Regions from separate parts of the Rhodococcus sp. 1R11 genome, predicted to be linked through region 1. Evidence: riboswitches for the same ligand, from Rfam matches in the RefSeq annotation. Region 1 holds a riboswitch; the other holds the start of a gene.
What was found. A riboswitch is a leader RNA that binds a small molecule or an ion and turns the genes downstream of it on or off. The one in region 1 is predicted to bind thiamine pyrophosphate.
Positions count from the first base shown of each region.

Region 2: another riboswitch for thiamine pyrophosphate. It lies ahead of E4P29_RS24300 (3-oxoacyl-ACP reductase); the one in region 1 lies ahead of thiO (glycine oxidase ThiO).

Region 1 is NZ_SPNG01000001.1:450,583-456,432, forward strand. Features, by position in the region: gene E4P29_RS02250 (ABC transporter permease) at 1-338, opposite strand, end outside; gene E4P29_RS02255 (ABC transporter ATP-binding protein) at 338-1,300, opposite strand; gene E4P29_RS02260 (thiazole synthase) at 1,567-2,331, opposite strand; gene thiS (sulfur carrier protein ThiS) at 2,336-2,551, opposite strand; gene thiO (glycine oxidase ThiO) at 2,548-3,630, opposite strand; TPP riboswitch at 3,631-3,742, opposite strand; gene thiE (thiamine phosphate synthase) at 3,789-4,481, shown strand; gene E4P29_RS02280 (NUDIX hydrolase) at 4,512-5,348, opposite strand; gene E4P29_RS02285 (hypothetical protein) at 5,434-5,850, shown strand, end outside.
Region 2 is NZ_SPNG01000019.1:18,323-24,172, reverse strand. Features, by position in the region: gene E4P29_RS24310 (TetR/AcrR family transcriptional regulator) at 15-602, shown strand; gene E4P29_RS24305 (LLM class flavin-dependent oxidoreductase) at 596-1,864, opposite strand; gene E4P29_RS24300 (3-oxoacyl-ACP reductase) at 1,866-2,627, opposite strand; TPP riboswitch at 2,676-2,768, opposite strand; gene E4P29_RS24295 (hypothetical protein) at 2,874-3,185, shown strand; gene E4P29_RS24290 (alpha-amylase family glycosyl hydrolase) at 3,178-4,473, opposite strand; gene E4P29_RS24285 (alpha-hydroxy-acid oxidizing protein) at 4,473-5,651, opposite strand; gene E4P29_RS24280 (type 1 glutamine amidotransferase) at 5,661-5,850, opposite strand, start outside.

The DNA.
Region 1 (5,850 bases):
TACACGCCGACGATGAGAGCCTTCGCACCGAGCACCGAGGCCCGGTTGGTGATCGCCTGGAACGTGGTTCGGATCAGGCCGAAGCGGTATTCGCTGGTGACGGTGAGAGCGCCGAGGATCATCAACACCATGATGCCGAGTCCGCCGACGCCGCTACCGACGACGTCGTATGCGGTGGTCGGTGGTAGACCTTCCGGCGCATCGGGGCCGATGGCCGTCTTTGCGGCCCAACCCAGAATGGCTCCGAACCCGAGGCCGAAGACCACCACGATCGCGCTGCACCACCAGGGCGACTTGGTCGAGGTGAACTTGATTCTTTCTGCTGCCAAGACGCCCATCAGAGTGCACCGCCCATTGCTTGCTGAGTGTTCTGGTCTTCGGCTCCCGAGCCGTGATATTGCACTGTGTCTCCGGTGAGTTTCATGAAAGCTTCCTCGAGCGAGCCGCGCTGAGAGGCCAACTCGTGCAGAGTGATTCCGGCCCGGCCGGCGAGGTCGCCGATCGCGTCGGTGGTGGAGTTCAACACCACGAGCGAGGGCTGCAGTTCGTCGGACTTGTCCGGCTCACGCACGGTGAGGCCGGCGGTGGTCAGCACCTGGCGCAGGCCGTCGAGCTGTGGGCTACGCACGCGTACCGAGGCCTCGGAGGCGTGGTCGATGAATTCCTGCACCGAGGAATCGGAGATCAGCTTGCCGCGTCCGATGACGATGAGGTGTTCGGCCGTCTGCGCCATCTCCGAGAGCAAGTGGCTCGACACCAGGACCGTGCGGCCCTCGGCTGCCAAGCGCTGCATGAACTTTCGGATCCAGACGATGCCCTCGGGATCGAGTCCGTTGACCGGCTCGTCGAACAGCAACACCTTGGGGTCGCCGAGAAGAGCGCCGGCCAGACCGAGCCGCTGGGACATGCCGAGCGAGAACCCGCCTGCATTCTTCTTCGCTACCTCGGACAGGCCCACCAGCCGCAGCACCTCGTCGACGCGGGACTTGGGGATTCCGTTGGAGGCGGCCATCCATTCCAGATGTGCACGCGCAGATCGGTTGGGGTGCACCCACTTGGCGTCGAGCAGAGCGCCGACGGTACGCAGTGGCTGCTTCAGGTGGCTGTAGCTCTTGCCCTCGATGGTCGCCGTCCCCGAGGTGGGGCGGTCGAGCCCGAGAATCATCCGCATCGTGGTGGACTTGCCCGCACCGTTCGGTCCGAGAAAGCCGGTCACGATGCCGGGTTTGATGGTGAAGGTGAGGTTGTCGACCGCCGTCACCGCTCCGTACTGCTTGGTCAGTCCTGTCACTTCGATCATGGGACAACTGTCCCTGATCGACGGCGTGTCCACATCGCCCCACAGTCGCGACTTGCATCATCCTTTTGGATGACACAGACCCTGAGACAGCGAAGGCCTGGCTGCGTCGCGTGGTCGCCTGAGCGCGGCCGCAAATGCGCGCGCGTTTGCCAGATGCGCGGGGATTCGCCCTCATTTTCGCCACTATTCTGCGCGCGTTTCGCAAACGCGCTCGCGTTTGCGAAATACGCAGCACCACACAAAGCGCCGCGCCGCCGACGCAGCCGCTACATCGGTGAGCTGGCCTGCGCCCAGAATCGTTTCGGGATGCGGCCTGCATGTCGGGCTTGGTAACCCGCGGCCACCGCATGCTTCATCGCCGACGCCATCAGCGCGGGATCCTTGGCGCGGGTCACCGCGGTCGCGAGCAGCACTGCATCGCAGCCGAGTTCCATCGCGAGGGTGGCGTCGCTGGCGGTGCCGATGCCCGCGTCGAGGATCACCGGCACCCCTGCCGCCTCGACGATCATCTCGATGTTGTGCGGGTTGGCGATGCCGAGGCCGGTGCCGATGGGCGAGCCGAGCGGCATGACGGCCACGCAGCCGATGTCTTCGAGACGCTTGGCCAGCACCGGGTCGTCGGTGGTGTACGGCAGCACCTGGAAACCGTCGTCGACGAGTTGCTCTGCTGCCCTGACCAATTCGATGGCGTCGGGCAGCAGGGTTCGCTCGTCGGCGATCACTTCGAGCTTCACCCAGTCGGTCTCGAGCGCCTCGCGGCCCAGTTGAGCGGTGAGCACGGCCTCGGCCGATCCTCGACACCCCGCGGTGTTCGGCAGCGGGGCGATGTTCAACCGGCGCAGCAGATCGAGCACTCCCGTCCCACCTGCGGCGTCGACGCGGCGCATCGCGACGGTGGTCAGTTCGGTGCCCGACGCCACGAGCGCCTCCTCGAGGACGGCGAGGTTGGCCGCTCCCCCGGTGCCGGTGATGAGCCGCGAGGTGAAGGTGCGATCGGCAATTGTCAGTCCGGAAGTGGTCACGTCCGTCATGCGCTCAACCACCCTGCACTGCGGTGAGAACGTCGATGGTCCAACCCTTTTGGACGTCGGTGGTCTCCCAGCGACTCTTGGGCAGCACAGCACCGTCGACGGCGACGGCAATGCCCTTCTCGGGCAGCCCCAGGAATTCGAGCAGCCGACGCATGGTCATGTCCTCGGTGAGCAGGTGATCCTCGCCGTTGACGGTGATGCCGATGGCAACCTGTGTCATGGTGTCCTTTCGATTCGAGAAGAGTCGATCTGTGGGCTCGAGATGTCCGAGAAGCGTTCGGGTGTGGCGGCTTTCGCCTCGGGTAGCGCCTCGCCCGATATCAGCGCGGCGACGGCGTCTGCGGTGATCGGCGCGAGCAGAATGCCGTTGCGGCCGTGTCCGGTAGCGACGATCACGTTGTCGGCGAGTCTGCCGATCAACGGCAGTCCGTCGGGGCTCATCGGCCGTAATCCTGCAGCGGTCTCGTACAGTTCGTACTCGCCGATGCTCGGCATCAGCCGTTCCGCGTCGGCGATCAGGTCTCGTACCCCCGCCACGGTGACCTGCGTGTCCTCACCGGATTCGTATTGTGTTGCGCCGACGACCAATCCGTCACCGCGTGGCACCAGGTACACGGGGCGGCCGTGCACGGTTCCGCGGATGGTGCGGCTCGGCGGCGGTGCGGCGCTGGGTCGGCGACGCAGCCGCAGGATCTCGCCTTTCACCGGCCGGACGGGCAGTGTCGGCCACAGTGCGGCGCAGCGAGAACCGGCGGCCAGGACCACCTGGTCGGCGTCGGGAATTGCGTCGATCGAGGTTGCCACGAACTCCACTCCGGCATCGAGACATCCCTGCTCGAGCGCGGCGACCAGGGCCCGATTGTCGACGGACAGCTCGGTCGGTGCCAACAATCCGAGCCGAATGTTCTGCGCCAACGCAGGTTCGAGTTCACGCACCTGCGCGCGGCCGAGAATCTCGAGCTCGTGTCCCTGCTCGCCCACCCATTCGGCGATCGTGCGCAGGTCGGAGGCATCGGCGGAGTCGAGGGCAACCGTCATCGATCCGGTGGCCGAGAACACCGACGGGCCGGGAAGGCGTCCGGCGAAGTCCGGCCACCGCGCCAGTGACGCGGCACCGAGCCGTAGGAGTTCGTGTTCACCGGGCCACCCCTCGGACAGCGGGGCCAGCATGCCGCCGGCGACCCACGACGCGCCTCGACCCAGCGCAGGATCGTGCACCACCACCCGGTGGCCGTCCTCCGCCAGTCGTAGCGCCGTCGACAGCCCGATGACGCCTCCGCCGATTACGACGATATGCACGCGATTCACGTCCTCACTCCCTGCGCCCGCATGATCGGGTTCAGGTATTGACGGTAAGGGCGGCGAACCCACTCTCAGCCCCACGATCCTCGGGACTCCCGCGATATGTCGGCCACTCCGTCGTCGGTCGCGGCTGCCATGAGAATACAGTTCGTTTCGTGCACCCAACTCAGACCGCCCGCAACCAGACTCCTCGCGAGCGTCTTGCGTCCGCTCGCCTCTACCTGTGTACCGATGCCAGGCGCGACAAGGGCGATCTCGCGCAGTTCGCCGAGGCCGCGTTGTCCGGCGGCGTCGACATCATCCAGCTGCGCGACAAGAACTCCGCCGGTGAGCGCCAGTTCGGGCCGCTCGAGGCCAAGGACGAGCTCGCTGCGCTGGCGATTCTGCTCGCTGCCACCAAACGCCACGGTGCATTGCTGGCCGTCAACGACCGCGCGGATCTGGCGCTGGCGTCCGGTGCCGACGTCCTGCATCTGGGCCAGGGTGACCTGCCGGTGCATTATGCGCGCCAGATTCTCGGCCCGGACGTGGTGATCGGACGCTCGACGCAGAACCGCGCGCAGTCCTCGCTCGCTGCGATCGAGGACGGCGTCGACTACTTCGCCGTCGGTCCGGTGTGGCCGACGCCCACCAAGCCCAACCGCTCGGCCGCCGGCTTGGAAACGCTGCGGGCCACCGCGGATGCGCTGCCGGAGCGGCCATGGTTCGCCATCGGCGGCGTCGACGCGACCAATGTGGATCAGGTTCGAGCGGCGGGAGCCGAGCGCATCGTGGTCGTTCGGGCGATCACCGAGGCGCGCGATCCGCAGGCTGCCGCACGCGCGCTGGTACAGGCGCTACAGAACTGACGTCACTGGGCTGATGTCACAAAGCGGATGTCACAGCCAGGCGAGCACGGCGGACGGCGAGAGCACCTGCACCGCGCCGGGCAGTCGATTCTGCAGGCCGCGGTCGGCGGTGACCAACGCGGTCAGGTCCGTCGATCGGTGGGCCTGATCGGTGAGGGTGTCGTCGCCACTGCCGTCCGCGAGAATCACCGGGATGCGCGGATCGTCGATCAGGGCGTCGCGCGCTTGCCCTTCGAGCACGGCCTCGATGCGGGTGAGCCAGCCGTACTGGCCGCTCGGTAGCTCCACCGTGCGCGGCAGTGTCGCGGCCAAGGACGTCAACAGCGCATCCGTCGAGCCGGCGCGGTCCTTCCACCAGCCGTCGGGCCGGGAGCCGAGGACGTTGGCGGTGTCGAGCAGCACGCGCAGCGGCTCGGTACGCAACGACGGCCAGCTCGACGCGAAACCCGGGTGCAGTGGCAGCTCGGCGACGATGGACTCCGGCACCCATCGCAGTTCGGTGCTCTCACCGTTCGGGACGGTGGCGAGCGGGTGATCGGTGTCGGCGATGACCGTGGTGTACGACCAACCGCTCGGGACTGCGGCGGTGACACGCTCGCTGCGCACGCTCAACTGTTCGGCCGCGATACCGGCTTCCTCGTGCGCCTCGCGGACCGCCGCGTGCTCGGTGCTCTCGTGCGAGTCGCGAGCCCCGCCCGGCAGGGCCCACGTTCCGCCCTGATGACTCCACAACGCGCGGTGCTGCAGCAACACCATCGGTTCGCCCGCATCGGAGGGCGCACGGAGCAGCAAACCGGCGGCGCCGTGCTTGCCCCAGTGCCGAGAACCGTTCTCACCGATCACCCAACCGTCCCCGTCACCGCGCATGCTCCCCACCCTAGGTGAACCGCCTCGCCGCTGTGTCTGTGCTGTAGTGGCTGCAGCGCGGTCCGCCTGCTTATATGCTCGGTGCGTGATCGCGGCCGGCATTACTCCCTCCGCTGCCGTCCCCCCGACAACGGCACCCCACGTCGGTGCCGCTGCAGGCAAGCCACCGGTTCGATACACGATGCGTTCGACGCCTGCGCGGTTGGTCGCGATGGGTACCGCGCTGGTCGTGTTGGCGCTGACGGTCGGAAATCTCGCGTCGACGGCGGTGACCGATCGAGTCGACACTCTCGGGACACTGCTGGTGCGTACCGAGCCGTTCGCCAACTCGGCTCAGAATCTCTACGGTGCCCTGTCGGTCGCCGACGCGGCCGCCGCGTCGGCATTCATCGCCGGCGGGCTCGAGCAACCCGAGGTGCGTGACCGGTACTCGCAGGCTTTGGGTGAGGCTTCGTCGGAATTGATCGCCGCGTCCGCCGGGGTCACCGACAAGGACGAGGCC
Region 2 (5,850 bases), on a different contig from region 1:
GAAGGGGAACAGCGGTGGCAACCACTGGTCGCGCTCACCAGGCCGAGCAGACTCGCATCGAGCTGGAAAATGCCGCCCGCGCCGTCTTCGCCCGGTCCGGATACCTCAACACCAAGATCGTCGACATCACCCGGGAAGCAGGCCGGGCCGCAGGGTCGTTCTACAACCACTACTCGGGCAAGGACGAGTTGCTGTTGGCCCTCGCCGAACAGATCGGTGAGGACGCCGACGTCATCGTCGCGGCGCAGGATCCTTCCGCTCGCGAGCACCCCACCATGCGTCCACATCTGGAGGTCTTCTGGCAGTTGCTGACACGGCACCGGGTTGTGATCGATGCGCTTCGGGACGCCGCACTGGTGAGTCCAGAATTCGCCGAACGGATGCAGAGATTCACGCAGGTTCAATTCGAGCCCTGGGTCGAACGCCTCAGCGCATTCGAGAAGGCACGAGTCGAGCTTCCGGCACCTCCTGCCACCACCGCGATGCTGATCGGCGGTGCGACGGAGAATTTCGCGCGGCTGTGGCAGGGCTCGCCCGAGGACGGTCTCGACGCTCTGGTGACGTTCGTCGATCGAGGAGTCTTCGGGCCGGCCGCTCAGTGAGCCAGGTGCCCGCGAAGCGTCGAGGTGGTGTAGTCCGCACGAAAGAGACTGCGCTGCTGCAAGATAGGGACCACCTGATCGACGAATTCCGTGAGCGAATCCGGGTAGCGCGGGCACATCAGGTTGAATCCGTCGGCACCGCGACCAATCCAGGTTTCCATCTCGTCGGCGATGGACTCCGGTGTGCCGATCATCGTTGCGTGCCCGCCGCCGGCAGCCAGCGTGCCGAGCAACTCACGCACGGTGGGGGCGTCTTTCTCGACGATGCGCAGAATCGTCTCGTAGCGGCCCTGCGGTCCGGTGAACTCTGCTGCCGGCGGTAGCGGGGGCACCGGTTCATCGAGTTCCCAAGCAGCACAGTCCTGTCCGGTGAAGGTCGACAACATTGCCAGTGACTGCTCGGTCGGTAGCAGCTGATCCAGTTCGGCCTTCTTGCGTCGGGCCTCGTCCATCGTCGATCCGATGTACGTCACCAAACCCGGCATGATTCCCACTGCCGCACTGTCTCGGCCCGCGTGGGCGATGCGCGCCTTCACGTCGTCGTAATAGCTCTGCGCTGCAACGAGATCGTAGGCGACGGCATAGATGGCCTCGGCGTACTTCGCAGCGAGATCACGACCCGGCCCCGACGCCCCGGCCTGGAACAGCACCGGCCTGCCCTGCGGTGAACGCGGCACCGTCAACGGACCGTCGACCCGAAAATGTTTGCCGTCGTGATCGATGGCATGCACCTTGGCCGGGTCCGCATACGCTCCGGCGCGATCGAGCGTCAACGCGTCGGCGTCCCACGAATCCCACAGCGCCAGTGCAGTATCGACGAACTCTTCGGCGCGAGCATAACGCTCCTCACGAGCCGGGATGACATCCATCCCGTGGTTGCGTGCCTCGGCGTCGAACATGGAGGTGACGACGTTCCAGCCGGCTCGGCCGCCGCTGATGTGATCGAGCGACGCCAGCATGCGCGCGGCATGGAACGGGGTGTAGAACGTCGACGACACAGTCGTGACCAGACCGATGTGGGTGGTGGCTCTGGCCATGGCCGACAGCGCCGTGATCGGTTCGAGAAACCAGGTTCCTGCGCCGGCCGGATCGCGAACGGAATGCCCGTCGGCGAAGAACACCGCGTCGAACTTTCCCCGTTCGGCCAGCTGCGCAAGTTCCTCGTAGTACGCGATGTTGCCCAGGTCCTCCACTCGCGAATCGGGATGCCGCCACGCTGCACTGTGATGTCCGCAGCCGTACAGAAACGCGTTGAGGTGCATATCAGTTCTTGACCAGACCGCCGTCGACAACGAGGTTCTGACCGGTCACCGACCGCGCCCACGGGGAGGCGAAGAACAGCAGAGCATCGGCGAATTCCTCCGGCGTGGTGACGCGTTGCAGCGGGGTCGAGGCAGCGATGAAGTCGAACACCTCGGCCGGGGTCGCGGCGCTGGCATCGGTGGTGCGCAGCAGTCCACCCGAGACCATGTTGACGGTGATGTTGTCAACGCCCAGGTCCGCGGACAGAGTGCGGGTCAGCGAGAGCAGTGCGGCCTTGGACGCCGTGTAGTCGTGGTACGGCACCACCGGATTCTGAAACAAGTTGGTGCCCACGTTGATGATTCGGCCGAAGCCCGCCTCACGCATTCCCGGCAGCGCAGCCTGAGTGGTGAGCAACGCGGCGCGGACGCTGCCACGCAACTGGGCGTCGAAGCGCTCCCAGGTGATGGTGTCGGCCTTGGGGCGGGCATCACCGTCGAACGAGAAGTCGGCCAATGCGTTGTTGACGACGGTGGTGATCGGAGTGCCGAAATGCGCACGGGCCGAGTCGAACACCGTGGCCACCGCGCTCTCGTCGGTCACATCACCCTGAACCGCGAAAGCATTTCCGCCCAGGCGGTCGGCCAGCGCTTCGGCGGCTTCTTTGCTGGTGCGATAGTCGATCACCACACGTGCGCCTTGACCGGCGAACGCCGCAGCGATCGCTGCCCCGAGTCCGCGCCCACCGCCGGTGACCAACACCGTCTGCTCGTCGATTTTCATGCGCCTCGCCTCTCGTTCGAGGTCGGGACCGTCACGAGAGACAGGAATACCGAAACGTCACGACATTCCCTTCGCTGGTCCTAACCAGATCAGGTTCGACGGGTGTGTTCTCAGCCCCTGGGGGCACCCCGTGTCGCGCTCGACTGTACCCACCGGGCTCGGCAGGTCGCTGCATTGCCGTCGATACGGGTCTCTAGCTCAGTTGATAGATACCCGAATAGGACGATGACAAGTTACTGTGCCGCCATGGCCGAACGCGTCTACCTGGAGTATCGCCTCGACGAGAACGTGATTTTTGTACTCGACCACCGCACGGTCGAAGCGTTCGACGCCGCCGTGAGGATCGCGGCCGGTGGGCGCTGTCGGTGGCACGTCGATCAGCTCGGTGTGGACGCGAAGCCGACGCGGGACGGCACCAAGATCGTCCTCGGTCTGCGAGCATCCGACGGCAGCATCGGCTATTCGGGCGACCGTATGAAGTTCACCGTGACCGACGAACAGCTGCCGCATCTGCTGGCGTTCTTCGACCGCGCAAAGGCGGCCAGAGCACTCAGCTGACGATCGCCCAGCCGTGCGCGGGCACCGTGACCCTGCCGCCGTCCAGGTGTGCCTCGCCCGCGATCACCTCAGCACCTTCGACCGCGTAGTCGATCGCGTCGTCGCCGAGGTTGAGCGCCACCGTCATCGAATTGTCGTCCGCGTACACGCGGTAGAGCAGTGCGGTGTTGGTGAGCTCGAGAGTCTCGGTGCGCGCGGAGTACAACCACGGATTGCGACGCCGAACTGCGATCAGCTCCTGATGCACGCGGTAGACCGGCCAACCGTACGGGGCCAGATCCTCGGATGTCTCCGGGTATTCGGGACGCACCTCGTCATCACCGCCGACGCGATCTTCCTTGATACCGCGGAACGCCTGCTCGTCGCCGTAGTAGATCATCGGCATACCGCCCACGGTGAACAGAACCACCAACGCGTGCAGCAGATGTCGCTCGTCCTCGATGACGCTGGCGATGCGGTTGACGTCATGATTTCCGACGAAGGTGGCGGGCACGAAGGCGTCGAGCCAGCCGTTATGGCGCTCCAACGCATGCGAGAGCTCGAAGAAATTCTTCTCGCTCAGGCCACTCCAGATCGCCTTCCACAGTTCGTACTGGGTAACCGAATCCAACGTGGAGGCCGAGACGATCCGGTCGTAGTCACCGTGGATGACCTCGCCCAGAAAGTATGCATCCGAGTGCTTCTCACGAACCTTCGGGAGCACCGCGGCCCAAAAGCGTGGCGGTACAGCGTAGGCCGCGTCGAGCCGCCAGGCGTCGACGCCGCGTTCGAGCCAGTGCGAGAGCACATCCACGACGTACTGCTGCACATGCGGGCTCTCGTGGTTGAGTGCGACCAGTTCGTCGTGGCCCTCGAAGTTGCGATGCGTCGGCTCGTTCCCGGACCAGTCCAGATGGAACCACCCGGCGGCCTCGGAATCCGGGCCCTCGGCCAGGGCCTCACGGAACTTCGGGAAGCTTTGCGCGACATGGTTGAAGACGCCGTCGAACATCACCTTCAGGCCGCGGGAGTGCGCCGCCGCGATCAGCGAGTCGATATCCTCGTCGGTGCCGAGCCGACCGTCGACATGGTAGTAGTCGACGGTGTCGTAGCCGTGCTTCTCGGACTCGAAGATCGGACCGAGGGCGATGCCCGACGCACCGAGCTCGAGGGCGTAGTCGAGCCACTTCTCGATTCTGTTCAGCCGGTGCAGATCCGACTGCGATTCACCGTCCCATCCGTGCACCGGCGCACCGGTGAAGCCGAGCGGGTACAAGTGCCACCAGATGGCGTGCTTCGTCCACTCCATCAGGACGCCTCGATCGAGTCGCGACCGAGCTCGTCCGCGCCGGTATGGCCGGACAGGCTGGTCACCAAGTCGAATTCGGCCAGCAGGCAACGTAATACGTGTGCAACCCCCTCCTGCCCACCGAGGGCGAGACCGTAGAGGAACGGGCGGCCGAGTAGAACCGCATCGGCACCGAGGGCAAGAGCCTTCGCCATGTCCGCGCCGGTCCGTACACCCGAATCGAACAGGATCGTCAGGTCGTCACCGACCGCATCGACGATGGACGGGAGTGCGTCGAGAGACGGCCTGGCACCGTCGATCTGACGCCCACCGTGGTTGGAGACCACGATGCCGTCGACTCCATGGGCTGCGGCTTCCCGGGCGTCGCCGACGGTGCAGACGCCCTTGAGCACAATGGGACCGTCCCAGTGCTCGCGCAGGAACGCCAGGTTCTTCCACGACAGCCCCGGGTTGGGGAACATCTGCGCCCAATGCATCGCGGCCGCAACGGGATTCTCCTCGACGGGCTGCGCCAGTCCGGCTTGGAACGCCGGATCGCTCAGGTAGTTCTCAATGCCAAGGTTGGCCAGGAAGGGAAGGTATCCGCGGTCCAGATCGGCGGGCCGCCAGCCCAGCAACGTCGTGTCGAGCGTCAGCACCAACGTGGTGAATCCAGTGTTCTTCGCACGCTGCAGGAAGCTCAGCAGTACCGATTCGTCCGTCGGCCAGTACAACTGATACCAGCGCGGCGCATCCCCGCCTGCCTCGGCGATCTGCTCGAACGAATGCGACGCCTGCGTCGAATGTATGTACGGCACACCGAGTTCCGCAGCCGCGCGAACCGTCGCGAGTTCACCGTCGGGATGGGCGAGAGTCTGAATACCCACCGGTGCGATCAACAGCGGAACGGGCATCTCGGTGCCGAGCACGGTGCACGCATGATCACGCGAGGCCGAGCTGCGCAGCATCCGCGGCGTGATGGCCCACCTGTCGAATGCGGCCCGGTTCGCACGCGCTGTCGAGCCACTTCCCGCGCTGGCGACGATGTAGCCCAACGCCTCGGGCGACAGCTTCTCGGCAGCCTGGTCCTCCAGCCGCGCCAGGTTGGTGGTGATCGACGGTGTCTGCTGAGCGAACATTCCGGCGGCGTAGATGCCGAGTTGGTGATCGCTGAAGTTGCTGGGCCTGGCCTCGGTCATCGTTCGACCCTACCGGGGCACCGCCGAGGATCGGGCGAGAAAGGCGTCCAGCAGAGCCGAGCACCGCGCCCGAGCTGCAAGTTCCGCGTCGGCGATATCCCTCCTGATCTCGTGCACGTCCACCTCGTGTTCGACGCCGTCGCGGTCCCATGCGGCCGCCCACGCGTCGTAGGTGTCGAGGTCGATCTCGGGGTGGAAC